DNA from 4 places in the Pantoea brenneri genome. Region 4 is predicted to be linked to each of the others. Evidence: riboswitches for the same ligand, from Rfam matches in the RefSeq annotation. Region 4 holds a riboswitch; each other region holds the start of a gene.
What was found. Region 4 has a riboswitch for thiamine pyrophosphate ahead of thiM (hydroxyethylthiazole kinase). Riboswitches for the same ligand answer to the same signal wherever they lie in the genome.

Region 1 (8,123 bases), on a different contig from region 4:
TTATTGAAGGTGGCAGTACAAATGCTTTGCTGGCGCGCGCGCTGGCGGACCGCAGTGATATCACCCTGATTACCGTCAGTCACTACATCGCCCAGTTACTGCGCGATGCCACCTGCGAAGTGATAGTGCTGGGCGGCCTGCTACAAAAAAGCAGTGAGTCGATGGTCGGTCCGCTGACCCGTTACTGTATTCAGCAGACGCATTTTCATAAGGCGTTTGTTGGGGTCGATGGCTGGCACCCGGAAAGCGGCTTTACCGGTCGCAATATGCTGCGCTGCGATGTAGTTGATGCGGTGCTGGCAAAAGGTGTTGAAAGCTATGCACTGACTGACAGCTCGAAATTTGGTCAGATTCAGCCCTATCCGCTGTCGCCGGGTTACCAGGTCCGTCAGGTCATTACCGACGATCAGCTTGATGCCGCCACCCTGTTGCAACTGCAGGAGCAGCAGATTGAGGTGATTCAGGTCAGCACGGGCTAAGCCCTACGCCCAGGGCCGTCAGCAACCGAATCACGCAGTATCAGGCTGCCGTTAAACGGCGGCCGCGGTCGCCACTCACCGCCATCCAGCATGGTGACCAGCCGGCCAATGGTTTCGTTGATCATTTCGGTGACCGGCAGTTTGATGCTCGACAGCGAAGGCGTGATGTAGGGTGCCAGCGGAATATCATCAAAACCCAGCACCGACACCTGCTGCGGAACGGCAATACCGCATTCGGTCAGCCGCTTGATGGCACCGATCGCCATCTCATCGTTGCTGGCAACAATCGCAGTAAACGCCACCTTGCGCGCCAGCAGGCTATCGACCGCCGCCATGCCGCTCTGTGCTGTCCACTTCCCTTGCACGATCCGCTGCGGATCAAGCGCAATCTTCGCATCTTTCAGCGCGGCCTGATAACCCGACAAGCGTTCCATACCGGTCGGTGAATCCAGCGATCCGGTTATAAAGGCGATCTCACGATGTCCACGGGCCAGCAACTGGCTGACAGCATCGGCGCTGGTGGCGTGCTGGTCGATGTAAATGCAGTAGCTGTCGTTAACGCGCAGGCGGCGATTGATCACCAGGATCGGCTGGCGATGCTGGGAGATGATGGCATCAAGCGCATCGATAGAGAGAAAGCGCGGATAGATAATAATCCCGTCACAGCGCAGATCGAGCAGGAACTGGATCGCCGCCCGCTCCTGCTCCGCAGTATGCTTGCCGTCGGCCAGAATAAGCTGACGCCCCTGCTGCTCCATCATCCGCGCCGAGTGGGCCATCAGTTCAGTGAAGTAACTGCCGCTGTAGAGCGTGTTGGTAATCACCAGGCCAATCGTCTGGCTGGATTTGGTCGCCAGGTTACGCGCCAGCAGATTCGGCCGGTAGTCGGTTTCGGCTATCGCCTGCAGTACCCGTTCGCGCTTCTCCTGCCCGACATAGCCGTTGCCGGACAACACCCGCGACACCGTGGCTTTTGAAACGCCTGCCCGCGCGGCTACTTCCTGAATCGTTGCCATTTCACTGCTCCTTCACTGCGTCGGTTTCCAGTCTACCTAAGCCTCTCATTATTGGAAATATTTTCACCGGCACGCCGCCGCTTGTCATCCACTCGCGTGGTGACATCCATCACAAAACCAAAAATTGAGTATTTTTAGCGCTTGTCGCATCCAATAAAGATCTTCATGATTTTGTGAAACCGGTTTCCTATTCGCCGCTTAGTCAGGGCATAAAACATAACACTGACCGATTACCCTACAGAGAAGATCCATCATGCCCAGAAACTATGCCGAGGTTTCACGCGCTATCGTCGACGCGTTAGGTGGCCTCACCAATATTGACGCGCTCACCCACTGCATGACTCGCCTGCGCTTTGTGGTTAAAGATCAGACGCAGGTCGATCTTGTGCGATTAAAAGCCATTGATGGCGTGATGGGCGTGGTGCACAACGACAGCCAGTGCCAGGTGATTATTGGCAACAATGTGTCGCAGGCTTATCAGGCGATAATGCAACTGGGTTCGCCTGGCGGCGGCGCCTCTGCGCCGGTGAAGCGTAAGCTGACCTTAAAAGGGATTGGCGCAGGGATTCTCGATGCGCTGGTGGGCACCATGTCACCGTTAATTCCGGCTATTATCGGCGGATCGATGGTCAAACTGCTGGCGATGATCCTCGACATGGCTGGAGTCTTTGAAAAAGGCTCATCAACCCTGGTGATCCTGAATGTGATTGGCGACGGGGCGTTCTTCTTCCTGCCGGTGATGGTGGCGGCGTCGGCGGCGCTGAAATTTAAAACCAACATGTCGCTGGCGATTGCCATTGCCGGGGTGCTGGTGCACCCCAATTTCATCGAGCTGATGGCTAAAGCGGCGCAGGGCCAGCCGGTAGAATTTGCCTTCATTCCGGTCACCGCGGTGAAATATACCTACACGGTTATTCCGGCGCTGGTGATGACCTGGATCCTGTCGCACATTGAACGCGGCGTCGATCGCATCACCCCGGCGGTGACAAAAAACTTCCTTAAACCGATGCTGATTGTGCTGATTGCTGCACCGATCGCCATCGTCCTGATCGGGCCGATTGGTATCTGGATCGGCAGCGGGATTTCGGCGCTGGTGTATACCGTTCACGGCTATCTCGGCTGGCTGTCGGTGGCAATTATGGGTGCCATCTGGCCGCTGCTGGTGATGACCGGAATGCACCGGGTGTTTACGCCGACCATCATCCAGACCATTGCTGAAACCGGCAAAGAGGGAATGGTGATGCCGTCCGAAATCGGTGCCAACCTGTCACTGGGTGGCTCGTCGCTGGCGGTGGCGTTCAAAACCAAAAACCGTGAACTGCGTCAGACCGCGCTGGCCGCGGCGGCGTCGGCGATTATCGCTGGCATTTCAGAACCGGCGCTGTATGGCGTGGCGGTCCGGCTGAAACGTCCGCTGATAGCCTGTTTAATCAGCGGCTTTATCTGTGGCGCAGTAGCCGGTATTGGCGGCCTGGCCAGTCATTCGATGGCCTCGCCCGGCCTGTTTACCAGCGTACAATTTTTTGATCCCGCTAATCCGATGACTATCGTCTGGGTCGCGGCGGTGATGGTGCTGTCGGTCGTGCTGTCATTTGTGCTGACGCTGATTTTAGGTTTCGAGGACATTCCTGAAACCGAGCCAGCCACAGCGGCCGCATCAGCACCGGCTGCGGTAACCGAGCGAACCAACGCGATTAACGCCAACTAACGGGCAATGCTGACCCGAAACAGAGGATTTCATGTCTGAATCAAGATTCCCGCAAGGATTTTTATGGGGCGGCGCGTTAGCCGCCAATCAGGCTGAGGGTGGCTATCGTGAAGGCGGAAAGGGCTTAACCACCGTTGACATGATCCCCCACGGTCCGCACCGGATGCCGGTAAAGTTAGGCCTGGAGCAGCGCTTCACCCTGCGTGACGATGAGTTTTACCCCAGCCACGACGCAATTGATTTCTATCATCGCTATCCGGAAGACATCGCACTGATGGCGGAAATGGGATTCAGCGTATTTCGTACCTCCATCGCGTGGAGCCGTCTCTATCCGAATGGGGATGAGCTGACGCCTAATCCGCAGGGGATCGCTTTTTACCGCGCGGTGTTTGAAGAGTGCCGGAAATACAATATCGAACCGCTGGTTACGCTCTGTCACTTTGATGTACCGATGCATCTGGTTACTGAATATGGCTCGTGGCGCAACCGCAAGATGATCGACTTTTTTGCCCGCTATGCTCGCAGCTGCTTTGAAGCGTTTGACGGTCTGGTGAAGTACTGGCTGACCTTTAATGAGATCAATATTCTGCTGCACAGTCCGTTCTCGGGCGCCGGGCTGGTGTTTGAAGAAGGTGAAAATCATGAGCAGGTTAAGTATCAGGCAGCCCATCATGAGCTGGTGGCAAGCGCGCTGGTGACCAGAATCGCCCATGAAATAAATCCGGCCAATCAGGTCGGTTGCATGCTGGCAGGCGGCAACTTCTATCCGTGGTCAAGCAAACCGGAAGATGTCTGGGCAGCGCTGGAAAAAGACCGGGAAAACCTGTTCTTCATTGATGTGCAGGCGCGCGGGTACTATCCCGCCTACGCGGCCCGCCTGTTTCGTGAAAAAGGAGTCAGCCTGCAGATTGATGACGGCGATGCGGAGATCCTGAAAAACAGCGTCGATTTTGTTTCGTTCAGCTACTACGCCTCGCGTTGCGCGTCGGCGGAGATGAACGAGCTTAACAGCAGCGCCGCCAACGTGGTGAAATCTCTGACCAACCCGCATCTGACGCGCAGTGAATGGGGCTGGGGCATTGACCCTCTTGGCTTACGCATCACCATGAATATGATGTATGACCGCTACCAGAAGCCGCTGTTTCTGGTCGAAAATGGTCTGGGCGCACGCGATACCTTCAATGATGCCGGTGAGATTGAAGATGATTACCGCATCAGCTATCTGCGTGAACATATCCGGGTGATGGGCGATGCGATTGCCGACGGAGTACCGGTGATGGGTTACACCAGTTGGGGCTGCATCGATCTGGTTGCCGCCTCGACCGGCGAAATGAGTAAACGTTACGGATTTGTTTATGTCGATCGTGACGATCTGGGCAACGGTACGCTGGCGCGCAGCCGGAAAAAATCGTTCTGGTGGTATAAAAAAGTCATCGCCAGCAATGGTGAAGATCTGGAGTGACGCTGTCACCTTGTATCGACAGAACAGGCTATTCTGGTCAGCCGACCCGCAGCAACAAGCGGGCTGCTGGTTGAGCTGGCCTGCGGCCTGCCGTTGTATTCAGCTAACAATTATCGTATAACAAACGTCTCCGAGGGGTGTCCTGTAATGGGCTGAGATGGCGCAAGCCGAACCCTTTGAACCTGATCTGGGTCATGCCAGCGAAGGGACGGGTCGGCAGCGTTTCTGCACCATCTTCTGCGTTTTTGCCTGTTCTTCATCGTATGCCCGGATCTCCTTATGTTAACGAACCGTTAATGGGGATCCTATGTCACTTGCACTTTTCGAGACCGGCTTTTATGGCCGCCTGCGTCAACAGGCTGGCGATCACTGGCACGCCTACGTGTCGCACGATTTTGTGCAGCAACTCGGTCAGGGTCAGTTGCCTCCCGCCGCTTTTCGTCATTACCTCACCCAGGATTATCTGTTTCTGCTGCACTTTGCCCGCGCCTATGGACTGCTGGTCAGTAAACTGCAGGACCCGGCAGCACTGCGCGCGGCTACGGCTTCTCTCAACGCCATCGTCAATGAACTGCCGCTGCATGTGGCTTACTGCCAGCAGTGGGGAATCAGCGAAGCTGCGCTGGCCCGCCAGGCCGAAGCCGTTGAAACAATCAACTACACCCGTTACGTGCTGGATGTCGGCCACAGCGGAGATGCACTTGAATTGATGACCGCGTTAATGCCATGCGTTGCCGGCTATGCTGAAATCGGCCTGACGCTGTTACATCATCCCGCGACGGTGCTCGCAGACAATCCTTACGCCGACTGGATCCGCAATTACGGCGATGCCGATTATCTGGCCGGCGTCAGCGCCGCGCTGAATCTGTTTGAAACCCTGGCCCACCAGCGCGCCGGGGCTGAACGATTCGATCAGCTGGCGACGATATTTACCACCGCCACCCGACTGGAATCTGCCTTCTGGCAGATGGGCCTCGACCCGCAACTGACGTCATCCCAATGAGCCGTTCAACGCTGTTATCACCGCCGGGCATCTCTGTCCGTCAGCTCAGGCTGGATTTGGGATCGCATCGGCTATTCGACTCACTCAACCTGGAGATCCCTGCGGCGGCCTGCACTGCGCTGCTGGGTGCCAGCGGCGTCGGGAAAAGTAGCCTGATGCGGGTCATTGCTGGCCTGACGCCGCCGACTTCCGGCCAGATCAGCGGCAGTGATGGCCTGCCGCTGGCCGGTCGGATCGCCTGGATGGGCCAGCAGGATTTGCTCTATCCGTGGCTGAACGTGGAGCAGAATGTTTGCCTCGCCAGCCGTCTGCATGGCGAAAAACCGGACCGCGACTGGGCGCATCATCTGCTGGCACGGGTCGGTCTGACTCGCTACGCAACGGCGCGGCCCGCCACGCTATCTGGCGGCATGCGGCAGCGGGCTGCGCTGGCGCGCACCTTATATGCACGAAAGCCGATCGTCCTGATGGACGAGCCCTTTTCCGCGCTCGACGCGCTGACCCGCAGCCAGATTCAGACCCTCGCCGCCGGGGTGCTGGCGCAGCATACCGTGTTGCTGATTACCCACGACGCGGCGGAAGCCTGCCGACTCAGCCATCATATGCGGGTGCTTACCGGCTCAGGCATTGAACCCTGCCCGCCATTAGCGGGTCAGCCGCCGCGCGCGCCTGATGATGCTGGCGTGATGCGCAGCCAGGCCGCTTTACTGCAACAGCTGGCTAAGGTGGCGCTATGAAACACCTCAGCCGCTTTGCCCCGCTGTGGCGTGGTATCACTCTGTTCTGCGGCCTGATTGCGCTGTGGTGGCTGGTGACGTTGCTGCCGGTGCCGGCGTTTTTGCTGCCTTCGCCAGCAGCGGTCGCGCAGGCGTTATGGACCAGTAAGAGCTGGCTCGGCTATCACAGCCTGATTACCTTCACTGAAATTCTGAGCGGTATGATGATTGGCGTGGCGCTGGGTTGCCTGCTGGCGCTCGGCATGACTTTTTCGTCGCGTCTGCAGCGCTGGATGATGCCGCTGGTGCTCACCAGTCAGGCGATCCCGGTATTTGCGCTGGCACCGCTGTTAGTACTGTGGTTTGGCTTCGGCATGAGCGCCAAAGTGGCGATGGCGGTACTGGTGATTTTCTTCCCGGTGACCTCGGCATTTTACGATGGCCTGCGCCGCGTCAGTCCGGGTTATCTCGATCTGGCTCGCACGCTGGGTGCCTCGCACGGATCGCAACTGCGTCATGTCCGGTTGCTGGCCGCCCTGCCGGCGCTCGGCTCTGGTCTGCGAATGGCGGCGGCCGTGGCACCGATTGGCGCGATTATTGGCGAATGGGTCGGTTCGGCCGAAGGGCTGGGTTACGTAATGCTTAATGCCAACGCCCGGATGCAGAGTGATATCTGTTTTGCCGCGCTGTTTATTCTGGTGCTGATGACGCTGGCGCTGTGGCTGGCCGTCGATGCCCTGCTTCGCCGCCTGATCGACTGGGCGCCGGAGAGTTCCTCATGACCTCTACCCTGCGAGAAAACTGATGCTTAAACCTTTTCTGTCGACGCTGATCATCAGCGCCGCACTCACCAGCCCGCTTCATGCAGCAGAAAAACTGACGCTGATGCTCGACTGGTATATCAACCCAGACCATGCGCCGATTATGGTGGCGCAGCAAATCGGCGCATTTAAAGCGGAAGGACTGGATGTCACCCTGGTTCCACCGTCCGACCCGGCGCTACCTCCACGGCTGGTGGCGGCGAAGCAGGCAGATTTAGCCATTACCTATCAACCGCAGCTGCATTTCTTTGCTGACCAGGGATTACCGCTGATGCGGGTCGGCACCCTGATAAACACACCGCTGAATACCCTGATTACGCTGGATAAGACGGTAAAAAAACCGGCAGACTTAAAGGGTAAACGGATCGGCTATTCGGTCAGCGGGATTGAGCAGGCCACGCTGGAGGCGATGCTGCAGCATGACGGGGTGAAGGCCAGCGAGGTGAAGCTGATTAACGTCAATTTCCAGCTGACCAGTGCCCTGCTGACCGGCCAGGTGGATGCGGTAATTGGCGGCTATCGGAATATTGAAGCGCTGGAAATCAGGCTGCAGGGTAAAGTTCCGGTGGTGTTTAAGGTCGAGGATTATGGCGTGCCGGCCTATGACGAGCTGATTATTGTCGCTAACCGCGATGAAGCGCACGCAGAGAAAATCAAAAAGTTCCTGCGGGCGCTTAAACGCGGCAACGCGGAATTGCAGGCTCATCCTGAAGCCAGCTGGCAGACTTTTGCCGCCCGGCATCCTGAACTGAATACGCCGCTGAACCATCAGGCGTGGCAGGCTTCGCTGCCGCTGTTTGCTGCCGATCCGGCGAAGCTGGACCGTGCCCGTTATCAGGCCTATGAGCAGTTTTTGTTTGATAACCGGCTGATTAAAAAGATTACACCGGTTGAGCGTTACGCTATCGACGGGCAGTG
Region 2 (8,123 bases), on a different contig from region 4:
CAGTGTTAAAGCGCGTTTTGCCAGCGCTGGAAAGCGGTTCGGTTCGAGGCAACCGCGTCGGCCCAGCGGGTCGGTTCCGGCAGCCGGTAACCACGCGTACAGTTTTCGACCCACTGCAGCGCGGTATCCAGGCTGACACGATGACCGGTGGCGACAAACAGCGGATTGCAACGCTGCTTGCTGCGCCATACCCAGCCTATCTGTTCGCCTTTGTCGATCAGTGGCTGACGACTGCCAGGCTGCGCATCCAGATCGGCAAACCGGCCACACAGACGACTTTTCGCGACACCAATGGTGGGCACATCGACCAGCAGGCCAAAATGCGACGCAACGCCGAGCCGTCGGGGATGGGAGATACCGTGACCGTCGACAAACAGCAGATCCGGTTTTTGCTCCAGCATCTGCCATGCGGCCATCAACGCCGGATACTCACGGAAGGAGAGAAAGCCGGGAATGTAAGGCATGGTGGTCTCAATACGCGCAATGCGATGTTCCACCAGCGTTAGCGAAGGCCACTCAAGCACCACCAGCGCCGCCCGGGTGACGGCACCTTCCTGTTCAAATCCGACGTCCGCCCCGCCAATAAAGCGCGGCGGCAATACGTCAAAGTCATCTTCACGCACCACATCAGCGGCGCGTTGCAACTGCTCAGCGCGAAGTGCGGCAATATCCATGGTTACTCCTGATGGAAAGGACGCGATAAACGGTGCACCGCTTCAACAAACACGCCCGCATTTTCCGGCGGGACATCCTGATGAATACCGTGACCGAGATTGAAAACATGACCGGTGCCATTGCCAAAGCGCTGCAGAATCCCGGCCACTTCCTGTTCAATACGGGCGGGTGGCGCATAGAGCATTGAAGGATCCATGTTGCCCTGCAGCGCAACTTTGTCACCGACACGGCGGCGTGCATCGTCGATATCTGTGGTCCAGTCGAGGCCCAGCGCATCGCAGCCGGTTTCGGCCATCGCTTCCAGCCACTGCCCGCCCCCTTTGGTGAACAGGGTAATCGGCACCCGACGACCGTCGTTTTCACGCAGCACGCTATCGACGATTTTGTGCATGTAGTGCAGCGAGAACTCGCGATAATCACGGCCGGTCAGGACGCCGCCCCAGGTATCAAACACCATCACTGACTGCGCACCGGCGCGAATCTGGGCATTGAGATAGAGAATAACGCTGTCCGCCAGTTTATCCAGCATCGCATGCAGCGTGGCGGGATCGGCATACATCATCTTTTTGATTTTGGTGAACGCTTTGCTGCTGCCGCCTTCCACCATGTAGGTAGCCAGCGTCCACGGACTGCCGGTAAATCCGATCAGCGGCAGGTCGCCGTTCAGGTTTTTACGGATGGTGCGTACCGCGTTCATTACGTAACCCAGTTCCATTTCCGGATCGGGCACCGGCAAACGCTCTACATCTGCCCGGCAGGTAATCGGATGCGAAAAGCGCGGACCTTCGCCGGTTTCGAAATAGAGGCCCAGGCCCATCGCATCAGGGATAGTCAGGATGTCACTGAAGAGGATTGCAGCATCCAGCGGATAGCGGCGCAGCGGCTGCAGCGTCACCTCACAGGCCAGCTCAGCATTTTTACACAGCGACATAAAGTCACCCGCTTCGGCGCGCGTCGCTTTGTATTCTGGTAAATAACGTCCGGCCTGGCGCATCATCCACACTGGCGTTACATCTACTGGCTGACGTAACAGGGCACGCAAATAACGATCGTTCTTCAGTTCACTCATTTCATTACTCTCTCAATTTCAGGCGTGTAGTGTAGCACTTTCACGCTTCGGCGCGGCACAGGGCGACGGTATCTTCAATCAGGCGGCGCGCCACGGTGCCCGGTGGCGGCAGCAAGGGCAAGGCATCAAAACGAAACCAGGCCGCATCCAGCAGCTCTTTGCCGTCATGTTGCAGATCGCCACTATCATATTCCGCCATAAACGCCGTCATCAGCGATTGCGGGAATGGCCACGGCTGGGAGGTGACGTAGCGGACATTTTTGACGCGGATATTACTCTCCTCCATCACTTCACGTGCCACCGCCTGTTCCAGCGTCTCGCCGACTTCGACAAAGCCAGCCAGTACGGTATAGACGTTATTACGATGACGGGCGTGATTCGCCAGCAGGATCTCATCGCCACGCCGGATCGCCACGATAATGCAGGGCGCAATCTGCGGATAATAGCGCTCGCGGCAATGACTGCACAGGCAGGCAAACTCATGTTTGCTGTGGTGCATTTCGTGACCACAGTAGCCACACCAGCGATGGGAACGGTAGAACTCCGCCAGCTGCACGCCGCGTCCCGCCAGCTGAAACAGCCCCACATCCAGATCGATCAGTTGCCGTACCGAGAACATGCTCTCTGCACGTAGCTCGCAAATCAGCCAGACTTTTTCCCCCTGCCACTCGCCAATCTGTCGGGCTTTGGTACCCGTCAGACCGAAATTTTCGGCGCTTCCGTGGGGTAAATCACCTTGCGGCAACCAAAGTTTCTGCTCGTGGCTGACAATCCACCATCCAGCGTCTACGCTTGAGATTTCGCATTGCATTTATTTCGTCATCCTTAGCGTCAACTCGCACGCTGAAGTCCTGATGTTAAGTGTGTAGATGAACAACTATAACTCACATGGAGTTAGATATGCTTAACCAGTTAGACGTCCTGGCCGAACGCGTAGGTGGCAGTAACGAACTGGTCGATTCGTGGCTGGAAGCCCGTCGCCAGCTGTTAGTAACCTATTACCATCTGGTCGGACTTAAACCGAATAAAGAAGCCCTGACCCGCCTTGATGAGCAGGCGCTGGATAACTTTTGTCATGGCCTGGTCGATTATCTTTCCGCCGGTCACTTTAGTATTTATGAACGCATCATCAGTGAGATGAGTGGTGACAGCCCGATGATCGCGGCGGCCCAAATCTATCCCCCGCTGGAAGCCAACACTGAGCGCCTGATGCAGTTGTATGATGGCCATCTGCAGCAGGCGATCGATGATGATAACTGCATGACGTTCCAGCAGGCGCTATCTGAAGTCGGTGAAGTGCTGGAGGCGCGCTTTACGCTGGAAGACAAGCTGATCCAGCTGGCGTGGGATAACCATCTGGCACCACCGCCGGTGGCCAATGACAGCCAGATTGCTCGTCCGGCATAAGGTTAAACGCAGGTAAAGGGGTTGTGATTCAGTTGCAGCCCTTTTATGCTGAAGGGGTTCTGATGGCTGAGGCCAGAAGAACCCATTTTTTTCTGTTAGAACGTTAAGGTTTTTCGTCTTCAGCGGGCGCTCTGCCAGCCGCAGCGTAAAACCGCATTCTTGTCGGAGTGCCCAGTTGGGCTGAGACCGTTAATTCGGGATCCGCGGAACCTGATCAGGTTAGAACCTGCGAAGGGAACAAGAGTAAATATTGTCGGTACGCCAGTCTCTTGCACTGCCCGTGCTGTTACTCCTTCCGAACTCCGGACAAGCATCATTCCCACTCAACTGGAAGATTGCTATGTCTGACCCAAAAATGACCCGTCGTGAACAGCGTGCCCTGGCGCAGGAATTTATCGATTCACTGCAAGGCGGCAGCGCATTTCCCCGTTCTGAACGCATCTGGATTACCGGCAGTCGGGAGGATATTCGCGTACCGATGCGCGAAATCAGGCTCAGTCCGACCCCGGTCGGCGGCAGTAAAGATCAGCCACTTTATGAGCAGAATGAGGCGGTGCCGGTCTATGACACCGCCGGTGCCTATGGCGATCCCGCCGCGCAGATTGATCTGCATCGCGGGCTGACAAAGCTGCGGGCAGGTTGGATCGAAGAACGCAATGATAGCCAGCCACTGCCACAGCGCAGTTCAGACTATACCCAGCAGCGTCTGGCGGATGATAGCCTCGATCATCTGCGCTTTGACGCGCTGCCCACCCCGCGTCGCGCCCTTGCTGGCCGTTGCGTCACGCAGATGCATTACGCCCGTCAGGGCATCGTGACGCCGGAGATGGAGTTCATCGCCCTGCGGGAGAATATGGGCCGTGAGCGAATTCGCAGCGAGGTGTTACTGCAACAGCACCCGGGCCACAGTTTTGGCGCGCATTTGCCAGATAACATCACCCCGGAGTTTGTGCGTCAGGAAGTGGCGGCTGGCCGGGCGATTATTCCCGCCAACATTAACCATCCTGAATCGGAACCGATGATTATCGGGCGTAACTTCCTGGTCAAGGTGAATGCCAACATCGGCAATTCAGCGGTCAGCTCGTCGATTGAGGAGGAGGTAGAGAAACTGGTCTGGTCGACCCGCTGGGGCGCCGATACGGTGATGGATCTCTCTACTGGCCGTAATATTCATGAAACGCGCGAATGGATTTTGCGTAACAGCCCGGTGCCAATCGGCACAGTGCCGATTTATCAGGCGCTGGAGAAAGTGAACGGCGTGGCCGAAGCGCTCAACTGGGCAGTATTCCGCGATACGCTGCTGGAACAGGCTGAACAGGGAGTCGACTACTTCACCATTCATGCGGGCGTACTGCTGCGCTACGTGCCGATGACGGCAAAACGGCTGACCGGGATTGTCTCGCGCGGCGGATCGATCATGGCGAAATGGTGTCTGTCGCATCATCAGGAGAGCTTCCTCTATCAGCATTTCCGCGAAATCTGTGAAATCTGCGCGGCCTACGATGTCTCACTGTCGCTGGGCGATGGCTTGCGTCCAGGCTCGATTCAGGATGCTAACGATGAAGCGCAGTTCGCCGAACTGCGAACGCTGGGCGAGCTAACGCAGATCGCCTGGGAATATGATGTGCAGGTGATGATTGAAGGCCCCGGCCACGTCCCGATGCATATGATCCGCCGTAATATGACAGAGCAGCTCGATCGGTGTCACGAGGCCCCCTTCTATACGCTTGGTCCCCTCACCACCGACATTGCGCCCGGCTATGACCACATTACCTCCGGTATCGGCGCCGCAATGATTGGCTGGTTCGGCTGTGCGATGCTGTGTTATGTCACGCCCAAAGAACATCTTGGTCTGCCAGATAAGGAGGATGTGAAGCAGGGTCTGATCACTTATAAAATCGCCGCTCATGCCGCCGATCTCGCCAAAGGCCATCCGGGCGCGCAGATCCGGGATAACGCGATGTCAAAAGCGCGCTTTGAATTCCGCTGGGAAGATCAGTTCAATCTGGCACTCGATCCGCATACGGCGCGCGCGATGCATGACGAAACATTGCCTCAGGCGTCCGGCAAGGTGGCCCATTTCTGCTCAATGTGCGGCCCTAAATTCTGCTCAATGAAAATATCTCAGGAGGTACGGGATTTTGCCGCACGCCAGCAAGCCAGCGCGCAGCCGATTGAGGTTGGCATGGCACAGATGTCTGAACAATTTCGCAGCCGGGGTGGTGAGCTTTATCATCCGGCAGATGCCATGAAGGAGGAGTAACTATGTCCGCATTTCCTGCTACTGTGTCGCGTCTCGGCCTGTATCCGGTAGTCGATAGTGTTGAATGGATCGAACGCCTGTTAGATGCCGGCGTCCGTACCCTGCAACTGCGCATCAAAGATCAGTCGGACGAGGCGGCAGAAGCGGCCGTCGCCCAGGCCATTGCGCTGGGCAAAAGCTACGATGCGCGCCTGTTCATCAATGACTACTGGCGGCTGGCGATAAAGCATCAGGCCTACGGTGTCCATCTGGGTCAGGAGGATCTGGCGGTGGCGGACCTGGCACAAATCCGCCAGGCGGGATTACGACTCGGCATTTCAACCCATGATGATGCCGAACTGGATCGTGCGCTGGCCATTCAGCCCTCTTACATCGCGCTCGGGCATATTTTTCCGACCCGCACTAAACAGATGCCATCCGCGCCGCAGGGACTGGCAGAACTGCAGCGACATCTGACCCGCCTGACGCACATTCCGACCGTGGCGATTGGCGGTATCTCCGTTGCGCGGGCACCCGCGGTGCTGGCGACCGGCGTTGGCGGCATTGCGGTGGTAAGCGCCATCACCGAGGCAGAGGACTGGCATGAAGCGACGCGTACCCTGCTGGCGCTGGCTGAACCGGCGCAGCCAGCGTGAGTATTGTTGGGTAACAGCGCGCAAAAATAATCAAACTGCTGTAACGGCAGCGATAAATCAGGAATACCGCGCGCAGTTAGCCAATCAGTCACTGGCGCGGTGTCAGACAGCCGTTTAGTGTGGCCTTCGTCAGGTACGGTTACCTGACCAGGGCCAGTTCCCTCCTCTTTCTGGCCCTGCTTCTTTCCTACTTAGCCACCAGCAAATCGGGCGATAAGGCGGCAGGAAGATCATCATGCTGGCAGGCCTGCATCGCCCGCTCGACGGCTGCCCCTACCCGCGCCACCGCCTGTTCGGTTTGTTCAGTGATCGGCAAGCCGTAGTTTAAGCGCAGACAGTTACGGTATTTGCCCGAGGCGGAAAACAGTGAGCCGACGGCGATCTGAATTTTAGATTCACGCAGTTCGCGATTAAGACGAACGGCATCAAAGGGCTCCGGCAACTCAATCCACATCAGGAAACCGCCCTGCGGACGGGACACGCAAATCCCACAGGGGAAGTAATGACGCACCCAGCAGCTGAAGGTTTCATAGTTGCGATGATAGATCTGCCGCATCCGCCGCAGATGGGGTTGATAATGGCCCTGACGAATAAACTCCGACACAGCATGTTGCGGTTGCGTGGCGGTAGAGCCGGTAACAATGTACTTCATATGCAGGACGCGGTCCCGGTAGCGGCCCGGTGCCACCCAGCCAACCCGTAATCCGGGTGCCAGCGTTTTAGAAAACGAGCTGCAGAGCAGGACCCGGCCATCCAGATCTAACGCTTTGATGGTCGGCGGACGCGGATATTCCCAGGCAAGCTCACCATAGACATCGTCTTCAATCACCGCGGCGTCAAAGCGTTGCGCCAACGCCAGCAAGGCGCGTTTACGCGGTTCCGGCATAATGAAACCCAGCGGGTTATTGCAGTTCGGTACCACCACCACCGCTTTGATTGGCCACTGATCAAATGCCAGTTCCAGTGCTTCCAGACTGATGCCGGTCACCGCATCGGTGGGGATCTCAATGGCGCGAATGCCAAAGCCGCGCAGCGTCTGCATGATGCCGTGAAAGGAAGGTGACTCAACCGCGATGATATCGCCGGGCTCGCAGACCGCGCGTACTGCGACGGATAACGCTTCATGACAGCCGGTGGTGATCACAATGTCATCAGCGGTAAACTGACAGCCGCTATCGATCGCCAGACGCGCAATCTGTTGTCGCAGCGCGAGCACGCCATACAGGTTGTCATAATTAAGCAGCGCCGTTTCCTGCTTCTGGGCCTGACGGCTAAATGCTTTCCACAGCGGCTTTAGCGTCGGCTGGGTCAGATCGGGCATGCCGCTGCCAAGTTGCAGCACGTCATCTTCCAGACGGCTGTTGATCAACTCCAGTACCGCGTCCCACTGGGTGACTTCAACCGGCCGCTGCGCAGGCCGCGTCAGTGCGGGTATCGGCGGGGTCGCTTTCCGTGATGCCACAAAATAGCCCGAACGCGACTGCGGCGTGATCATCTGCTTCTCTTCCAGCAGGTGATAGGCCTGTTGTACCGTACTGATGCTCACGCCATGTTCGGCGCTCAGGCTGCGTACTGAAGGAAGACGCTCTCCGCTGCGGTATAAGCCCTGTTCAATGCGCTGCGCCAGTAGCGTAGCCAGATGTTCATATCGGGTCATCGTATCCCCTCGTTGCAATTTTCAAAGCCTGAACCAGTACAGTTAGTCACTATTATTACCATTCAGATCGCACTGACAGCAATCTGTATGTTAAATAAAAGTGATTTTTGGGTCTGTATCATACAGCGCTACTTTACGAAAATAGTCCTCAGGCAAAACAATGAGGGCAGCATGATGGGATACGATGAAAATCGCGCAGGCAAACCGTTTACCGGTACACCTTACACACTGGTGCGTTATCTGTGGCGCAGCTTCAGACGCTGGCAGTGCCGGCGTGAAACCCGCCTTATTCTGTCGAAACTCAGCGACAGCCAGCTAAAAGATATCGGCCTCAGTCGCAATGAATGGAACAAGCTGAACTGAAGACAAAAAAAACCCTGCCGAAGCAGGGTTTTTTATTACGCCAATGACGATTAC
Region 3 (8,123 bases), on a different contig from region 4:
GGGTTCAACACCTGTTTACGCAGTCGCTGGAGTGGGCGCTGTTTGCGGTTGCGCTGGTCACTTTTCTGGAATCTCTGGCGCTGGTCGGGCTGTTGCTGCCGGGAACCGTGCTGATGGCGAGTCTGGGCGCGCTGGTCGGGAGCGGACAAATTGGTCTCTATCCGGCCTGGGCGGCCGGGTTTGCCGGTTGCCTGATTGGCGACTGGGTCTCTTACGGTATCGGCTGGAAATTTCAGGGACCGCTGCATCGCTGGAAGTATCTGCAAAAGTACAAAGGGCTGCTGGATAAAACCGAACATGCGCTGCATCAGCACAGTATGTTTACCATTCTGGTCGGACGCTTTGTCGGCCCGACGCGCCCGCTGATCCCACTGGCGGCCGGTATGCTGGAATTGCCGGTACGTAAATTCCTGCCGCCGAATCTGATTGGCTGCCTGCTGTGGCCACCGCTCTATCTGCTGCCCGGCATTCTGGCTGGTGTGGCAGTCGATGTGCCCGAGGCGGCGCAGGGCGGTAACTTTAAGTGGCTGCTGCTGACGGCAGCGATAGTGGTGTGGCTGGGCGGCTGGTTAGGCTGGCGCTGGTGGCGCAGCGGCAAGAGTCAGGATTGGGCGACCGCCTGGCTGCCGCCGGAACGACTGCGCTGGCTGGGACCGCTGGGGCTGGTGATCGCCATCGCCGCCCTGGTCGGCATTCAGTTCCATCCGATGATGCCGATTTTCCGTCATCTGCTGTGGCAGGTCTTTTTCGAATAATCACCGGTTAGCGGCGCGGGATGCCCAGGACATCAGCCTCCCGCGTCTCGCCCGACAGCAACTGTCGGGTCTCGCCGTCCCAGTAAACCCGTCCATCAACAATTACCACGCTGCGCGGCGCGATCTGTTGCGCATCTTCCAGACTGTGCGACACCATCAGCAGCGTGATGCTGCGGGCTTCGCACACCGAGCGCACCAGCTGCAGCATTTCGCTGCGCAGCGCCGGATCCAGCGCCGAAAAGGGCTCATCCAGCAGCAGCACCGGGCGATCGCGCAGCAGACAGCGTGCCAACGCCACCCGCTGACGCTGGCCCCCCGACAATTCGCCCGGCAGTCGCGCCAGCAGATCGCCTAATCCCACCTGTTCGGCTAGCGCAGCAAGCTGCTGGCGCTGCTCCGCGTTGAGCTTCAATCCCGGGTGCAAGCCCAGCGCCATGTTCTGCTGCACGCTGAGGTGCGGAAACAGATTGTTCTCCTGAAACAGCATCGATACCGGCCGTCTGGCTGGCACGCTGTGGCTATGATCCTGACCATCAATCATCAGCGTGCCCTGGCGGATCGGCAGAAAACCGGCGATCAGGCTGAGTAGCGTACTTTTTCCGGCACCGCTTGGCCCGAGGATCGCCAGCCGCTCGCCACGTTCGGCGTGCAGGCTGAAGCGCATCGGCAGATGCTGATAAAGGTAAGTAAGGTTATTCAGTGTCAGCATGGCGGCCCGGTAATTTTTCCATCAGGGTGAACAGCAACAAACAGAGCAGCAGCAGCAGCAGGGCGGTCACTGCACCGTCGGCACCGCGATAGGCACCGATCTGTTGATAAAGGTAGAACGGCAGGGTGCGGAAGTCGGCATTGCCAAACAGCGCCACCACGCCAAAATCACCGATCGACAGCACGCAGGCAAACGCCAGCGCCTGTGCCAGCGGACGTTTCAGCGCACGCAGTTCTATCAACCGCAGCCGGTTCCAGCCGTGGATATCCAGTGAATCGCATAGCCTGCCGTAGCGCTCGGCGACGTCACGCATCGGGTTTTCCAGCACTTTCAGCGCATAGGGAATGGCGATCAGCGCATTAGTGAAGATCACCAGCCCGTCTGCCGACGCCGGCAGGCCAACGGTGGCGTTAAACAGCAGAAAGAAGCCGGTCGCCAGCACGATGCCGGGCATCGCCAGAATTAGCATGCCGCTGGTGTCGATCAGCTGTGCGGCGAGCGGGCGCTGACGCAGACGCAATTCGCGACTGCTCCACAGCAGCATCAGCGTCAGTATCACGCACAGCAGGCCGGCACCGACCGCGATGCGCAATGAGGTCAGGGTCGCCTGCCACAACGCTGGCTGGGCCAGTGCGCCGCGCAGTCCGCCGTGCAAGCCATCCACCACTACCGCCGCCAGCGGCGGCAGCAGCAGCAGTAACGCCAGCAGAATCAGCAACCCATCCGTTAGCCGGGCCAGACGCGAATCCTGCGGATCGCGCCAGCCGTGCAGCTGGCTGGTGCCGGCGGGTATCGCTTTACTGAATCGCTGGCTGAGCAGCACCAGCGTCAGGCAACAGCTGAGCTGAATCAGCGCCAGCAATGCGGCGCGACCGGGATCGTAGTCGTAGCTGAGTGCCTGAAAGATCGCCAGTTCAATGGTGGTGGCCTGGGGGCCGCCGCCCAGCGACAGCACGGTGGCGAAGCTGGCGAAGCAGAGCATAAAGATGAGCGCGCCGGTCGGCAGCAGCTGACGACGCAACCACGGCCATTCCAGCAGGCGAAAGTGGTGCCAGCCGCGCAGATCAAGCTGTGCGGCCAGCTGACGCTGCTCCGCCGGTATGCTCTCCAGCGCCTGTAGCATCAGGCGCGTAGCTAGCGGCAGGTTAAAAAAGACATGCGCCAGCAAAATGCCCTGCAATCCATAGGGCGAGAAGTGATAGTCGATGCCCAACCACTGACACAACTGTGCCAGCCAGCCGACGCGGCCATAAACCGTCAGCAGGCCGAACACCGCCACCAGCACCGGCAGCACCAGCGTCATGGCGCACAGACGCAGCAACAGCTGACGGCCGGGAAAGCGGCGGCGATAGAGGGCGCGCGCCAGCGGCACCGCAGGCAGCAGCGACAGCAGGGCGGAGAGCAGCGCCTGACCAAAGGAGAACGCCACAACGTGTTGCAGGTACTCATCCAGCAGCACGCTACGCCAGTCGGTGACCGGCGCGGCATTCCACAGTGAGATAAAGGCGAACAGCGCCACGCTGATTAACAGCAGCGTGGCGAGCGAACCGGGGATCAGCCAGCGCGGCATTAGCGGCTGACGGCGCGTTGCCACTGACTAATCCAGCCAGAGCGCTGGCTGGCTACCTCTTCCGGCGAATAGTGCAGCGCGGTGGCGGGCACCTGCAGCGTGGCGAAGCCAGCAGGCAGGGTGGTATCGATCACCGGATACATCCAGTTGCCGGTCGGGATGGTGTTCTGGAACGCCGGCGAGACCATAAACTGCATGAACTGCTGCGCCAGTTTCGGCTGTTTACTGCTGGCTAACTGCGCAGCAACCTCGACCTGCAGATAGTGGCCTTCGGCAAACGGTGCGGCGGCGTAGTTCTCTTTTTTCTCTTCGATAATGTGATAGGCCGGCGAGGTGGTATAGCTCAGCACCAGATCGCCTTCGCCTTTCAGGAACAGACCGTAGGCTTCACTCCAGCCCTTGGTTACCGTCACGGTTTTCTGCGCCAGCTTTTGCCATGCCTGCGGGGCCCGATCGCCATAGACTTTCTGCATCCACAGCAGCAGACCTAATCCCGGGGTACTGGTACGCGGATCTTCATAGATGACCCGCCATTTTTCCGGGCTCTCTACCAGCTCTTTCAGGCTTTTCGGCGGATTTTTCAGGCGGGTTTTGTCATAGACGAAGGCGAAATAGCCATAATCAAACGGAACAAAGGTGCTGTCGTGCCAGCCGCCCGGCAGCGTCAGCTGCGCGGTATCGACCTTGCTGGCGGCAAACAGACCGGTTTTTTGCGCCGCCTGCACCAGATTGTTATCCAGTCCCAGCACCACATCCGCTTTGCTGTTTTTGCCTTCCATTCGCACGCGATTCAGCAGCGACACGCCATCTTCCAGCGTGACAAATTTCAGTTCGCAATCGCACTGGGCTTCAAAGGCTTTTTTGACCGCCGGACCGGGGCCCCAGTCAGCGGAGAAGGAGTCGTAGGTGTAAACCGTCAGAACCGGTTTGGCAGCCAGTACCGGGGTGGAAAGTAACAGCAGCAGTGGCAGAACTTTGTTAAACACTTTGCGCTCCTTCAGGAGAATAGGGGATGAGTCGCAAAGGATCTGAGCAGCAGGTCTCTCAAATCCCTACGTCGGTATTAACCGAATCAGGTTCGACGGGTCTCTCTCAGCCGTTTGCGGTCAGCAGGCGGCACCCCGTTGAGAACGTCACATTCTAGTCATTTCAGCGTCAGCGCGAAAGCGTTACAGCGCGGGCGGCGCAAACCAGGCAGATTTAAAATCGAACCAGCCGAGGGTATTCATCCGCACGCCGCGCATGCTGCGCTGACCTTCAAGCAGCAGCCAGTGATGGAACAGCGGATGCAGACCGGCCTCTTCCACTAACCGCTTGCTCCATTCGGCCAGCGGCAGCGTTTTTTCACGCCAGCGGGCGGCATCAGCGTGCCAGTCGATCGGCAGGCAGTGATGCAGCAGCGGGACCTCATACAGCTGGGCGAACAGCGACCAGGCCAATGGCAGTGTGAAGTTCACGCTGCCGAGCCAGATGTCGCTGTCGGCGTCGCCCTGATGCCAGCATTCGTAACTGACCTCGCGCGTCTCCAGCGTGACGCCGTGCTGCGCCAGCAGCGGACGTAACGCATTAGCGATCCCTTCGTGCTCAACGTGCTGGCTGTACCAGGTGAGCGTCAGATGAGTCAGGCCGGGCGGCTTTTCGACCGGGGCCAGATCGCGGCGGTGATGCCAGCGCGGCAACAGACCATACGCCGGAAACCAGTAGCGCTGATAGCCGACGCCGGCGTGGTTGAGCAGGGCGATAGGATTAAACAGATAGCTGACCCAGCGCCGTATCGCCTCGTCACGGCCTTTTTCCGAACGCTGATCGAACAACAAATAGTAGCAGCCTTCTTCCAGCCGGCTCTCTTCCTGGATCTCATCCGCGCCGTCGCCCTGCAGGCGCACGCCCGCGTAGACCAGCTCATCGCTGATATCCGGCAATACCCAGATAGAGACGTCATCAATCAGCGCGCGAAAGCCAAAGTAATCATCAAAGGCTTCTATCTTCAGCTGACTTTCCTGATTACGGATCACGCTGTAAGGACCGGTGCCGATCGGCTGGCGGGCAAAGTCAGGCTGCGTGGGCCATTCGCGTGGCAGGATCATCGCGCTGACGCTGGCCAGCAACCAGGGTAACCAGTCGTCGGGCTGGCTTAAGGTGATATCCAGCGTCCACGGAGCGGGCGAGTCGAGCTGTTGAATATGGGAAAACAGCGGCTGCTGACGCTGACGTTCCAGCGTGGCGATAACATCGGCCATCTCCAGTTCGCGGCCATGATGAAAGCGAATCGCCGGACGCAGAAAGAAGCGCCAGTGGAGCGGGGAAGTCTGCTGCCAGTGGTGGGCAATATCGGCCTCAATTTCCCCGTTTTCCTCATTTATGCGCGTCAGGCCATTAAAAATCTGACGGGCAATATGGGTTTCGGAGCGGCGCAGGGCGGAGCCCGGCAGCAGATTCAGCAGCGGGCGGTAGTAAAGCACCCGCAGAATGTGTTTTCCCTGACGGAAACTGCGGCCAAGGTGAGCACCAATCATCTGCCTGACCTGATTCTTATCGCCGACCAGCTGCACCAGCTGATCGATGCGATCCTGATCCAGCAGATCCTCAGCGCGCTGCTGCTGTAGCGCCAGTCCGGTGTAGCAGAAGGTGAGTTGTGAGCGCTTACCGCGTCCGGCTTCGGCCTGCCAGATTAACCAGCCAGCCGCCTGCATCCGGTTGAGTAAGTTGCGCATATGACGGCGTGAACAGTGTAGCAGGTCAGCCAGTTCACTCAGGGTGATCTCCTGCGTCTGACCCTGGCAGCTTTGCCACAGGCGTATGAACTGCTGCTTCAGGCGAGATGAGGACATAAAAGGGGAACTCCCGGTGAAAAGCGCTCTGTTTTTCTTGCCTCATTTTAAGGGCAAACTTTGCTCTATGGGAAGAGCGGGAGGCATTCAGCTATGAATGGCGTTCGACCCTCATGCCGCTGTTCAGCGGGATGCTTTTCTGAGTAGGGTGCAATTACACCGCCAGCAGATGATCTCTGCTGGCTTTTTTCATGCCGCACGGTATCGTCTACGCTTCTTCTCTTCCCCTGTTCATCCTGTAAGGGATTTCGGTATGAAATCGCTGTTAACGCGGCAGCGCCGCATCAATCCGGTTTACCTCGCTTTTATGGTCGCCTCGTTCATGCTCGGTGTGGCGGGCGCATTGCAGGCACCGACCCTCAGCCTGTTTCTGACCCGTGAGGTGCAGGCCCGCCCATTCTGGGTCGGGCTTTTTTTCACTATCAATGCGGTGGCCGGTATTGTGGTAAGCATGCTGGTGGCAAAGCGATCGGACAGCGTCGGCGATCGCCGCAACATCATTCTGTTCTGCTGCCTGATGGCGCTGGTCAATGCGCTGCTGTTTGCCTTTACCCGTCATTATCTGACGCTGATTACCCTCGGGGTGCTGTTGTCTGCCTTAGCCAGCGTGTCGATGCCGCAGCTGTTCGCGCTGGCGCGTGAATATGCTGACCAGTCGGCGCGGGAAGCGGTGATGTTCAGTTCGGTGATGCGTGCGCAGCTGTCGCTGGCGTGGGTGATCGGACCGCCGCTGTCGTTCGCCCTGGCGCTGAACTACGGTTTCGTGACGCTGTTTATGGTGGCGGCGGCGCTGTTCCTGATCTGCATCGTACTGGTGTGGTTTACCCTGCCGTCGGTGCCGCGTGCTGAGCCGCTGCTGCAAAGCGGTGGTCTGCCGTTAAGCGGCTGGCGTGACCGGGATGTGCGGCTGCTGTTTCTGGCCTCGGTGACCATGTGGACCTGCAACACCATGTACATCATCGACATGCCGCTCTACATCAGTACCACGCTGGGATTGCCGGAAAAGCTGGCCGGTTTGCTGATGGGGACCGCGGCCGGGCTGGAGATTCCGGTGATGCTGCTGGCCGGGCATTACGCCCGCAGGCTGGGCAAGCGGCGGCTGATGCTGCTGGCGGTGGCGGCAGGGGTGCTGTTTTATCTCGGGCTGGTGCTGTTCAACTCGCGCACCTCACTGATGGTTCTACAGCTGTTTAATGCGGTGTTTGTCGGGATTATCGCTGGCATCGGAATGTTGTGGTTCCAGGATTTAATGCCGGGGCGGCCAGGTGCCGCGACAACGATGTTCACCAACTCGATCTCGACCGGCATGATTCTGGCTGGGGTTATTCAGGGAACGTTAAGTGAGCGGCTGGGACATGAAGCAGTCTACTGGCTGGCATTTGTGCTGGCGATAGCGGCTTTTATTATGTCAGCGCGGGTACGCAACGTATAAAGAAGAAGGGCGACAGGATGCCGCCCTCATTGTGCTGATAAACCCAAATCCGGGTGAACCGGACCGCAGCTGACAAGCTCTATTCGCAGAGAACACCGGCAAAGGAGGAAGGCGCGGGACGAGCGGTCAGGGATGGTTTACGCGACTTTCCGATCTGACCGTGTTCCCTTCGCAGGCTCGGTCTAACCACTGGGGCAGAGCAGAGGTTGTCAGTAACAGCAGGGCGACCCGATGTCGCCCTGCTTTGACTCAATCAGCGCAGGAAGGCGGGCTGGTTCTGCTCATATTGCGAGATCGACGCTTCGTGTTGCAGCGTCAGGCCAATACTGTCGAGGCCGTTAATCATGCAGTGGCGGCGGAAGCTGTCGAGTTCGAACGGATAGACTTTATCACCCGCAGTGACCGTCTGAGCTTCCAGATCGACCGTAAAGCGAATGCCGGGTTGCGCCGCCACCAGTTTAAACATCTCATCCACTTCCTGTTCGCTTAATTTCACCGGCAACAGCTGGTTATTGAAGCTGTTGCCGTAAAAAATGTCCGCGAAGCTCGGCGCAATCACCACGTGGAAACCGAAATCGGTCAGCGCCCAGGGCGCATGCTCACGTGATGAGCCGCAGCCGAAGTTTTCACGCGCCAGCAGGATGCTGGCGCCTTTGAACTCGGGCTTGTTGAGCACAAAACCGGGCGTCGGTACGGTGCCGGCATCATCTTCAAAACGCCAGTCGTGGAACAGGTGCTGGCCGAAACCGGTGCGGGTTACTTTCTGCAAAAACTGCTTAGGAATAATGGCATCGGTATCGACGTTAGCCGCATCCAGTGGCGCAAC
Region 4 (8,123 bases):
TGGCGGCGGCAATTTGTGTGGCGCTGGCAGGTACGATAAAAGAGGTGGTTCCTGCGGTGATGATGATGTCGGTATCGATCTTCTTCCTCTACATTACCGGCGCAATCTACTGGGCGATTATTCAGGATGTGGTGCACAAGAGTCGTGTCGGCAGCATCAGCGGCTTTATCCACCTGGTCGGCAGCCTTTCCGGCATCATCGGACCGATTGTGACCGGCTTTATCGTCCAGCATACCGGTAAGTTTGACAGCGCCTTTGTGCTGGCCGGCGCTGTCGCTGCGCTGGGTGCCTTCCTGGTGCTGTTTGTGATCCGCAGCCCGAAGACCCAGGATAAGCCAGTTTCGGTGTAATCCTCATCACGCAACATGATCACTGATTTCGGGGCGCCTCGCGCCCCGTTTGCCATAAGGACGGACTATGTTACAGATCGATCGCCTGCCCGCTGAGATCCAGCGCCCTGCCTATGACCGGGCCCAGCTTAAAACCCGTATGGTGCATATCGGCTTTGGTGCCTTTCACCGCGCGCATCAGGCGCTGTGCAGCGATAAGCTGGCCGCCGAACACGGCAGTGACTGGGGTTACTGCGAAGTTAACCTCAACAGCGGCGAACTGATTCAGGCGCTGCGTGAACAGCAGTTGCTCTATACCCTGACCGAAATGGCGAATGATTCGCTGCAGACCCGGGTGATCGGCGTGATTACTGCGGCGCTGCACGGCAAAGGCGACGGCATTGAGGCGGTGATCAACGCCATGTGTCAGCCCGAGGTGGCAATTGTTTCGATGACCGTGACCGAGAAAGGCTATTGCCATCAGCCAGCCAGCGGCAATCTGAACCCGGATCATCCCGATATCGTGCATGACCTCGACAATCCGCAGACGCCGCGTTCGTTGCCAGGCCTGATTCTGGCCGCCATTAATCGCCGTCGGCAGCTCGGCCTGCCGCCCTTCAGCGTGATGTCGTGCGATAACATGCCAGAGAACGGCCACGTCACCCGCAACGTGATTGTGCAGCTGGCACAACGGCAGGATGCGGCGCTGGCGGAGTATATTCAGCAGCAGGTGACCTTTCCCTCAACCATGGTTGACCGGATTGTGCCGGCGATGACGGAGGCGGCGTTTGACGCGCTGGCCGGGCGGCTCGGCTCCCGTGACCCGGTAGCGGTTGAAGCGGAACCGTTCTTTCAGTGGGTCATCGAAGATAATTTTGTCAGCGGTCGTCCGGCGTGGGAAAAGGCGGGAGCAGAACTGGTCAGCGACGTATTGCCGTATGAAGAGATGAAACTGCGCATGCTGAATGGCAGCCATTCGTTTCTCGCCTACCTTGGCTACCTTGCCGGCTATCAGCACATCAGCGATTGCATGGCCGATCCGCACTTCCGCGCCGCTGCCCGTTCACTGATGGTCGATGAGCAGGCACCCACCTTGCGCACTCAGGGCGTGGACCTTGAAGCCTATGCCGATTCGCTGATCGCCCGCTACGAAAACCGCGCCATCAAACATCGTACCTGGCAAATCGCCACTGACGGATCGCAAAAATTACCGCAGCGCCTGCTGGACAGTCTGCGCTGGCATCTGAGCAATAACAGCCGCTGTGAACTGCTGCTGCTCGGCGTGGCTGGCTGGATGCGCTATGTCGGGGGGACCGACGAACAGGGTCAGCCGATTGAGGTTCGCGATCCGCTGAAGACGACGCTGGCAGAATGTGTGGCCAGCAGTGAAGAAGGTGAAGCGCGCGTGCGTGCGCTGCTCGGCCTGCGCCAGATCTTCGGCGACGATCTGGCAGACAACGCCGATCTGGTCGCCCGGCTGACCGCCTGTTATCAGCAGCTGACTACCCAGGGTGCGCGTGCGACGGTGCAGCAGTACATGACCCGCGCCTGATGCGATGATGACAAAGCACTGGCGCAGACGCAGCGTGCTGATTAGACTGACCCTTTCCCTTCGGGCTGGCACCAGCCAGCCGTAATATGGATATTGCTGCATGTCGATCGCCTATACCATTACCACCAGCGAACCGGTGAATCAGCAGATTTACCGGTTTTTGCGCAAAGATATCGTGACCTGTGTGATTCAGCCGGGTTCGCTGCTGTCGGAAAAAGAGGTCTCTGCGCGTTTTAACGTCTCACGCCAGCCAGTGCGCGAAGCGTTCATCAAGCTGGCCGAAGCCGGACTGGTACAGGTATTGCCGCAACGCGGCACCTTTGTGCGTAAAATTTCCGCCAAACGGGTGGCGGACGGCCGCTTCATCCGTGAAGCGGTGGAAGTCTCAGTGGTGCGCCGTGCGGCGCTGGAGATTGGCGACCCGGCGCTGATGATGCTGGAACACAACCTGCAGCTGCAACGCATGGCGGCTGAGCGGCATGACAGCCAGGCGTTTCTCAGCCTGGATGATGAGTTTCACCGGCTGATTGCCGAAAGTATTGATTGCAAGCTGGCGTGGGAAACCGTCGAGAACATTAAAGCGGCGATGGACCGGGTTCGTTTTCTGACCCTGAGTGAGGTTTCACCGCCGGAAAGCCTGATTCAGCAGCATGAGGAGATTTTTGCAGCGTTGAAACATCACGACGCAGACGCCGCCGAAGCCGCGATGCGCCGTCATTTGCAGGAGATGATTTTCTCAATTACCCCTATTGCCGAGCGCAACAGCGCATGGTTTGAAGCACCCTGACCCGGCAACGGTGCCGTCCCGCCGCCTCAGCGCGGGATGGCACATCCACCGCTACCACCACTGATGAAAATGGTGCACCGGCCCGATTCCCGTACCGACCTCCAGTGAATCCGCCTGTAACAACGCCTGCTGCAGCCAGGCTTTCGCTTCGGTGATCGTATCAGCCCAGTCGGCGTGACGCGGACGCAAAGCCGCCAGCGCCGCTGACAGCGTGCAGCCGGTGCCGTGAGTATGACGGGTATTAACCCGCGGCGTGCTGAACCGCTGCTGGCCCGAAGGGGTGATCAGCCAGTCCGGGCTGTTATCAGCCGTCAGGTGACCGCCCTTGATCAATACCGCCTGACATCCCGCCGCCAGCAACGCCTCGCCCTGCGCCCGCATCTGCGCTTCGCTCTCCGCCACCGCGCACCCCAGCAACGCTGCTGCTTCCGGCAGATTCGGCGTAATCAGCGACACCTGTGGTAACAGCAGTTCGCGGACGCTGGCAATCGCATCGGCGGATAACAGCGGATCGCCGCTTTTCGCCACCATCACCGTATCCAGCACCACGAAAGGAATTGCGCTACGTCTCAGCCGTGCCGCAACCTGCCCGACGATGGCGGTTTCCGACAACATGCCAATTTTCGCGCTGTCGATACGCACATCGTCCAGCACCGAATCAAGCTGGGCGGCCACAAAGTCAGCATCGATTCGGTAGACCGACTGGACGCCATGGGTATTTTGCGCCACCAGCGCGGTGATCACGCTGGTGCCATACGCGCCCAGCGCGGAAAAGGTTTTCAGATCGGCCTGGATCCCTGCCCCGCCGCTGGGATCGGTCCCGGCGATGGTCAGTGCATTAATGCGTTTCATGGTCCACCTCCAGCGTCCAGAGCGCATCAAGAAACGCCGTGGCAAAACTGCCGGGGCCGGCTGAGCTTGCCGCCGCCTGTTCACCGGCCCGCGCCATCACCTGACAGGCACTGGCGACGTTGAGCAGCCGATCGCCGCTCAGACTGCTGAAGCCAGCCACCACCGCCGACAGCGCACAGCCGGTACCGACCACCCGCGTCATTAACGGGCTGCCGCCGCGAATGGCAAAGGTGCGCTGACCGTCGGTGGCGTAATCTACTTCGCCGGTCACAATCACCAGCGTCTGATAGTCGCGAGCCAGCTGCCGGGCGGCCTCCAGCGCTGCATCCGCCTGATGCAGGCTATCCACTCCGCGTCCGCCGCTGGCCTGTTGCGCCAGCGCCAGGATCTCTGAGGCGTTACCGCGGATCACCGCTGGCTGCTGGCTCAGCAGCCGCTGGCAGAAGGTGGTGCGCAGCGTCAGCGCTCCGACCGCCACCGGGTCCAGTGTCCAGGGCGTTCCCGCCTGCCTGGCGGCCGTGACCGCCGCCTGCATCGCCTGCTGGCGCTCAGCGGTCAGCGTCCCGACGTTAATCAGTAAGGCATCGGCAAAGCCGCTGAACTGCGCGGCTTCCTCCGCATCAATCACCATCGCCGGTGAAGCGTTGAGCGACAACAGAACATTGGCGGTGAAGTTTTGTACCACGTCGTTAGTCATGCAGTGCACCAGCGGTGACTGACGGCGGAAACGGTGCAGAATGGGCGCGAATTGCGCAGCAGAAAGGTGTTGAGATTGATCTGTCATCATAGCTCCCAACCGGCGAATAAGAAGGCGAATGCGGTCAGGCATCAGACTTCCCTACGCTGGCATTATCCAGTTCAGGTCAGCGGGTTTTTCTCAGCCTTCACGTGGAAGGGCACCCCGAGTCATGTTGATTACATTTCTTTATTAATTAGTGAGTTATGTGAGTTTGCTTTTTGTCTACGGTTGTTTTTACGAATCTCACTACTGAGCATTGTACCCCAGTCTGTACCCCATTTTGTACCCCACAGGAAAGCAAAAAGCTTGATTCTTCTTCATCCATATAAAACGGTTATAGATAGAATCTATGGACAGAATTAATCATTATTATCGCCAAATGAAGTTTTGAATCATGTTTAGAAAATGAAGTAGATGCCCTACTTTATTAATTACTTACCGCTATGTAATTACCTTCAACAGAAATAATCTGTAGAGACAATAATTAACTGATATTTTCTCATGAAACAAGGTTTTTTTATGACCTATACTAAAATCTGGAAGCCAAATTTTATACACGTAGGCATTAAAATGAAAGTAAAAGAGAATTCAGAAATTGAAATATTATCTAATCTAAAAAGCCTGGAAGAAGAATATGATGAAATGATGTATTTCAACAATTCCCCACCAGATATGAGTATTGTTGCAACAAAATGGATGCAACAATATCTTAGCAAAAGAAAAAATAATGGAGAATAAAAATTGAAAAAAAGGGAAATACGCACCAATAGAAAGACGCTGAATAAATCAGTACGTAAAAAAACAATTGCATCAGAAATATCACTGACTTTTGATCAGTATGAAAACATTCTATGTAGCGATATGACCTCAGCACGAATATGTAACATATTAAAAGTGCGATTACCAAAAGGATACATAGAGAAGCTAAGAAATAACAAACTCACGAAATACAAAAATTGGTATCAAAAAATAAAATTTAAGCATTTACACAGCCCTCGGCGAAACAACTAATCTCTCCCCCCAAAAAAAAGCCGACTCACTCGCATGAATCGGCCTTTCTAAATTTATCAATATGGAGCGTGTAAATAATTAACCCTACATTTATTTTACCAAATTTAAGTGTGTATCTGCTGAGTATGGTTCAGGAAGAACATATATTTTATGTGATATAATTAATAAGTGTGCTAATGGAAAAAATATTAGAAACGATTAATGATTCTATCCTATATTAAGTATGCTGTCTGATAATACAATATAGCGTTAACAATAGCAAACAGCATATCAATTACTGAAAGATGACATTCAAGCTGGGATGGCAATATTTAAACTGTAATAAAAAAGCACCAGAATCTTTCGGTTATAATACTTTTGAAAATGGCATTAATGCCATCAACTAATGAATTGCAAGTTAAGAATGCAAAAGAAATAGCTGATGGTAATAAAGGAACAAGACATACATTATAAACTTATTTAATCATATCCGCTAATTAATAAAAAACATAATTATATTAGACTTGGTGGTTATAACAGGATTTTTTATGGCAGGCAAAAAACAAAATTTTAACAATGCTGAATTTAAAAATATAGCTGGTAACTTTAGTAGTTACAATGATCTTACATTAAATGGAAAAAAAATTGTTAATGAGATTATTACTAAGTGTTCTGGTAAGAAAGGATATCCACACAAGAAGGTATATTATGTACTTTTTAATATTTATGAAGTGAATACAGACACTATTAAGTACTCGTTAGATTACTATTCAGCTAAGTACAAAGAGGATTCACTACCAACTATTAATACTGTCCGTAAGTTTCTTACAATCATTAAACAGTTATCTGTAGCATTGGTCACAGCACATAAGAAAGGCGTAAGACTGTTTAAGGCAGCTCAGGATGGACACTATTACTTAACGCCAGTCGATAAGTACGAAATTGATAAGATATATGATAACGGGTCATCAGCACAGGAAATTATTGCAATACTTCAGAATATGATTGATGATTCTGCGAAATAATTGCTTCGCAGAATTATAGCCTTACTTCGCAAGATGAGTACAGATACGACCAAAAAACACCATGTAAACACGCTAATTCATTGATTTTATTACGGTATAATGTACCTTTCACTATCTTGCGACCTTATATTAATATTAACCGATACTCCGTTAATTCAAAGAATAGTGTCTTACTGATATTCAGCCTCTGAAGAGACTAACTTCGCTTCGCTCGTCAGCCTCTTAAAAACCAAATATTAGATCGTAACGTTGCGATTTTCTCGCGGTACTCGAAAAGACGCAAGGCGTTACTTCTCGCTTTGCTCGATTGGTGTTAGTACAGCAAGTGAAATACCTAAAGTGAATTGGTAAGTACGACGTGCCTTGTCAGTACTGGCCCGAGCGAAGCGACCCCGATCCGATTAATCCCCTTTCATGATGGTGCTGAGGACAAAACGCACAGGAAGCCCCTGAAGTGGAAGTAGCTAAAAACAGTAATCACGTATCTAATCTGTCAGAAAACGCCTCAGAAATGCACTGAGAGCGTTAAATTACAGTTGATTAAGTACTACCATTACTTCTCCCAGCACATCAAAGGAAGATAGTGAATCCTGATTGACGGTCATCGCACTGTATTTGATGTTATCACTGCTTAAATTGTATCCATCTGGCACCACTTGGACTCGTTTGTACAGGTAGTTTCCTTCTTTGTGGAGTGCTGCCACTTTACCATCCCGTAGCTGCTTTTGGTTCTGGTTTATAAGCAAGACGCTACCTACCATGAATGTTGGCTCCATTACATCAGTCTTAACGCGAAGGGCTGCAAGGTTTGCCCTTTTATCCCGCAAATCGGGGAAAGCATTCGAGTCCAGTAAAAGGAAATCTTTGCCATCAATAAAAGGAATTTTTAGCAGTTTTTCGACTTGGTCTGTGCTTGTCGTTTTTGAAAACTCTTTTCCCGTCGCCAGCCATTCAACCGACACGTTTCCTGCCTTAGCCAGTAGAATAAGATTTTCTAAAGTTGGGCTTGAAACAGCCTGAAGATAGTTATGTACAGTACTGTACCCTATGCCTGCTTTTTTGGCGAAATCTCGTCCTGTACCAGAAGGTACTATTGATTTTAGCCTTTCACTGAACTGTTCAACGCTTTCTTTTTTGCCAGACATGCACAACCCACCACATTAAAAGGAACTTTGTTCCTTATTTTTATTTGACGAATTCCTTTTAATGATCAATCATGTTCTCAATGTTAGTAACGAGTGGTCATTATGAGTATTCATAATCAATCAGAATCGCAGATAAAGGAGCAAAATGCCAGTACTGAGAACTGGCACAGAGCGGATATTTTGGCGGCTATCAGGAAACGAGGAGGAACATTGGCACAGCTTTCGAGAGACAACGGATTACATGAAAGAACACTTTATAACGCTCTTGAGCGAAATTGGCCTAAAGGTGAGGGAATTATTGCCGCTTATATAGGAGTAGCTGTAAACGTTATATGGCCTGAGCGGTATAGAAAAGGGGAAAATTAGTGCAAAAGGTTATAAAGGTTGGTATTTACTCAATTTGGGGCGTTTGTTTATTGCTTGCAGCAATAGAGAAATTTGGTGATTTTTTCGCTACTGGTGTTGGTTTCTGGTCGGTACTGATGCTTTTCGTCGCGGGAGCCAGCCAGCTTGGGGCTGCTCTTATCGCTATTGGATGGGCTGTGCTGGCATTTGGAACGCTGAGATCTAAGTACTTACCCTATAAATTCGTTAATAATTATACGGTGCCGGTACTAATCATTGTACTTGCTTTCGTGGCAAGTACTGCCAGATCGTCAAGTGACGAAGCCAGAGCACAAAAACTCGGCTTTGAAGACGGCAAA

Region 1: it holds a riboswitch for thiamine pyrophosphate, as region 4 does, so the genes downstream of both, tenA (thiaminase II) here and thiM (hydroxyethylthiazole kinase) in region 4, are expected to answer to the same signal.
Region 2: it holds a riboswitch for thiamine pyrophosphate, as region 4 does, so the genes downstream of both, thiC (phosphomethylpyrimidine synthase ThiC) here and thiM (hydroxyethylthiazole kinase) in region 4, are expected to answer to the same signal.
Region 3: it holds a riboswitch for thiamine pyrophosphate, as region 4 does, so the genes downstream of both, thiB (thiamine ABC transporter substrate binding subunit) here and thiM (hydroxyethylthiazole kinase) in region 4, are expected to answer to the same signal.

Annotation. Positions count from the first base shown of each region.
Region 1 is NZ_JBCGBG010000002.1:44,049-52,171, reverse strand. It holds gene AABB92_RS11060 (DeoR/GlpR family DNA-binding transcription regulator) at 1-479, shown strand, start outside; gene AABB92_RS11055 (LacI family DNA-binding transcriptional regulator) at 476-1,495, opposite strand; gene ascF (PTS cellobiose/arbutin/salicin transporter subunit IIBC) at 1,749-3,203, shown strand; gene AABB92_RS11045 (6-phospho-beta-glucosidase) at 3,235-4,665, shown strand; TPP riboswitch at 4,789-4,891, shown strand; gene tenA (thiaminase II) at 4,973-5,668, shown strand; gene AABB92_RS11035 (ABC transporter ATP-binding protein) at 5,665-6,405, shown strand; gene AABB92_RS11030 (ABC transporter permease) at 6,402-7,166, shown strand; gene AABB92_RS11025 (ABC transporter substrate-binding protein) at 7,189-8,123, shown strand, end outside.
Region 2 is NZ_JBCGBG010000013.1:5,282-13,404, forward strand. It holds gene nfi (deoxyribonuclease V) at 6-674, opposite strand; gene hemE (uroporphyrinogen decarboxylase) at 677-1,744, opposite strand; gene nudC (NAD(+) diphosphatase) at 1,785-2,555, opposite strand; gene AABB92_RS23135 (Rsd/AlgQ family anti-sigma factor) at 2,645-3,151, shown strand; TPP riboswitch at 3,305-3,405, shown strand; gene thiC (phosphomethylpyrimidine synthase ThiC) at 3,492-5,414, shown strand; gene thiE (thiamine phosphate synthase) at 5,417-6,049, shown strand; gene AABB92_RS23150 (aminotransferase-like domain-containing protein) at 6,237-7,706, opposite strand; gene AABB92_RS23155 (DUF1127 domain-containing protein) at 7,881-8,069, shown strand; gene rpoC (DNA-directed RNA polymerase subunit beta') at 8,120-8,123, opposite strand, start outside.
Region 3 is NZ_JBCGBG010000003.1:414,997-423,119, forward strand. It holds gene AABB92_RS15445 (DedA family protein) at 1-755, shown strand, start outside; gene thiQ (thiamine ABC transporter ATP-binding protein ThiQ) at 763-1,464, opposite strand; gene thiP (thiamine/thiamine pyrophosphate ABC transporter permease ThiP) at 1,448-3,058, opposite strand; gene thiB (thiamine ABC transporter substrate binding subunit) at 3,034-4,020, opposite strand; TPP riboswitch at 4,066-4,168, opposite strand; gene sgrR (HTH-type transcriptional regulator SgrR) at 4,204-5,865, opposite strand; gene AABB92_RS15470 (MFS transporter) at 6,119-7,297, shown strand; gene leuD (3-isopropylmalate dehydratase small subunit) at 7,551-8,123, opposite strand, start outside.
Region 4 is NZ_JBCGBG010000001.1:474,116-482,238, reverse strand. It holds gene AABB92_RS02165 (MFS transporter) at 1-350, shown strand, start outside; gene AABB92_RS02160 (mannitol dehydrogenase family protein) at 418-1,881, shown strand; gene AABB92_RS02155 (GntR family transcriptional regulator) at 1,982-2,668, shown strand; gene thiD (bifunctional hydroxymethylpyrimidine kinase/phosphomethylpyrimidine kinase) at 2,720-3,520, opposite strand; gene thiM (hydroxyethylthiazole kinase) at 3,507-4,304, opposite strand; TPP riboswitch at 4,339-4,434, opposite strand; gene AABB92_RS02140 (hypothetical protein) at 4,779-4,997, shown strand; gene AABB92_RS02135 (hypothetical protein) at 5,798-6,274, shown strand; gene AABB92_RS02130 (XRE family transcriptional regulator) at 6,805-7,419, opposite strand; gene AABB92_RS02125 (helix-turn-helix domain-containing protein) at 7,522-7,785, shown strand; gene AABB92_RS02120 (hypothetical protein) at 7,785-8,123, shown strand, end outside.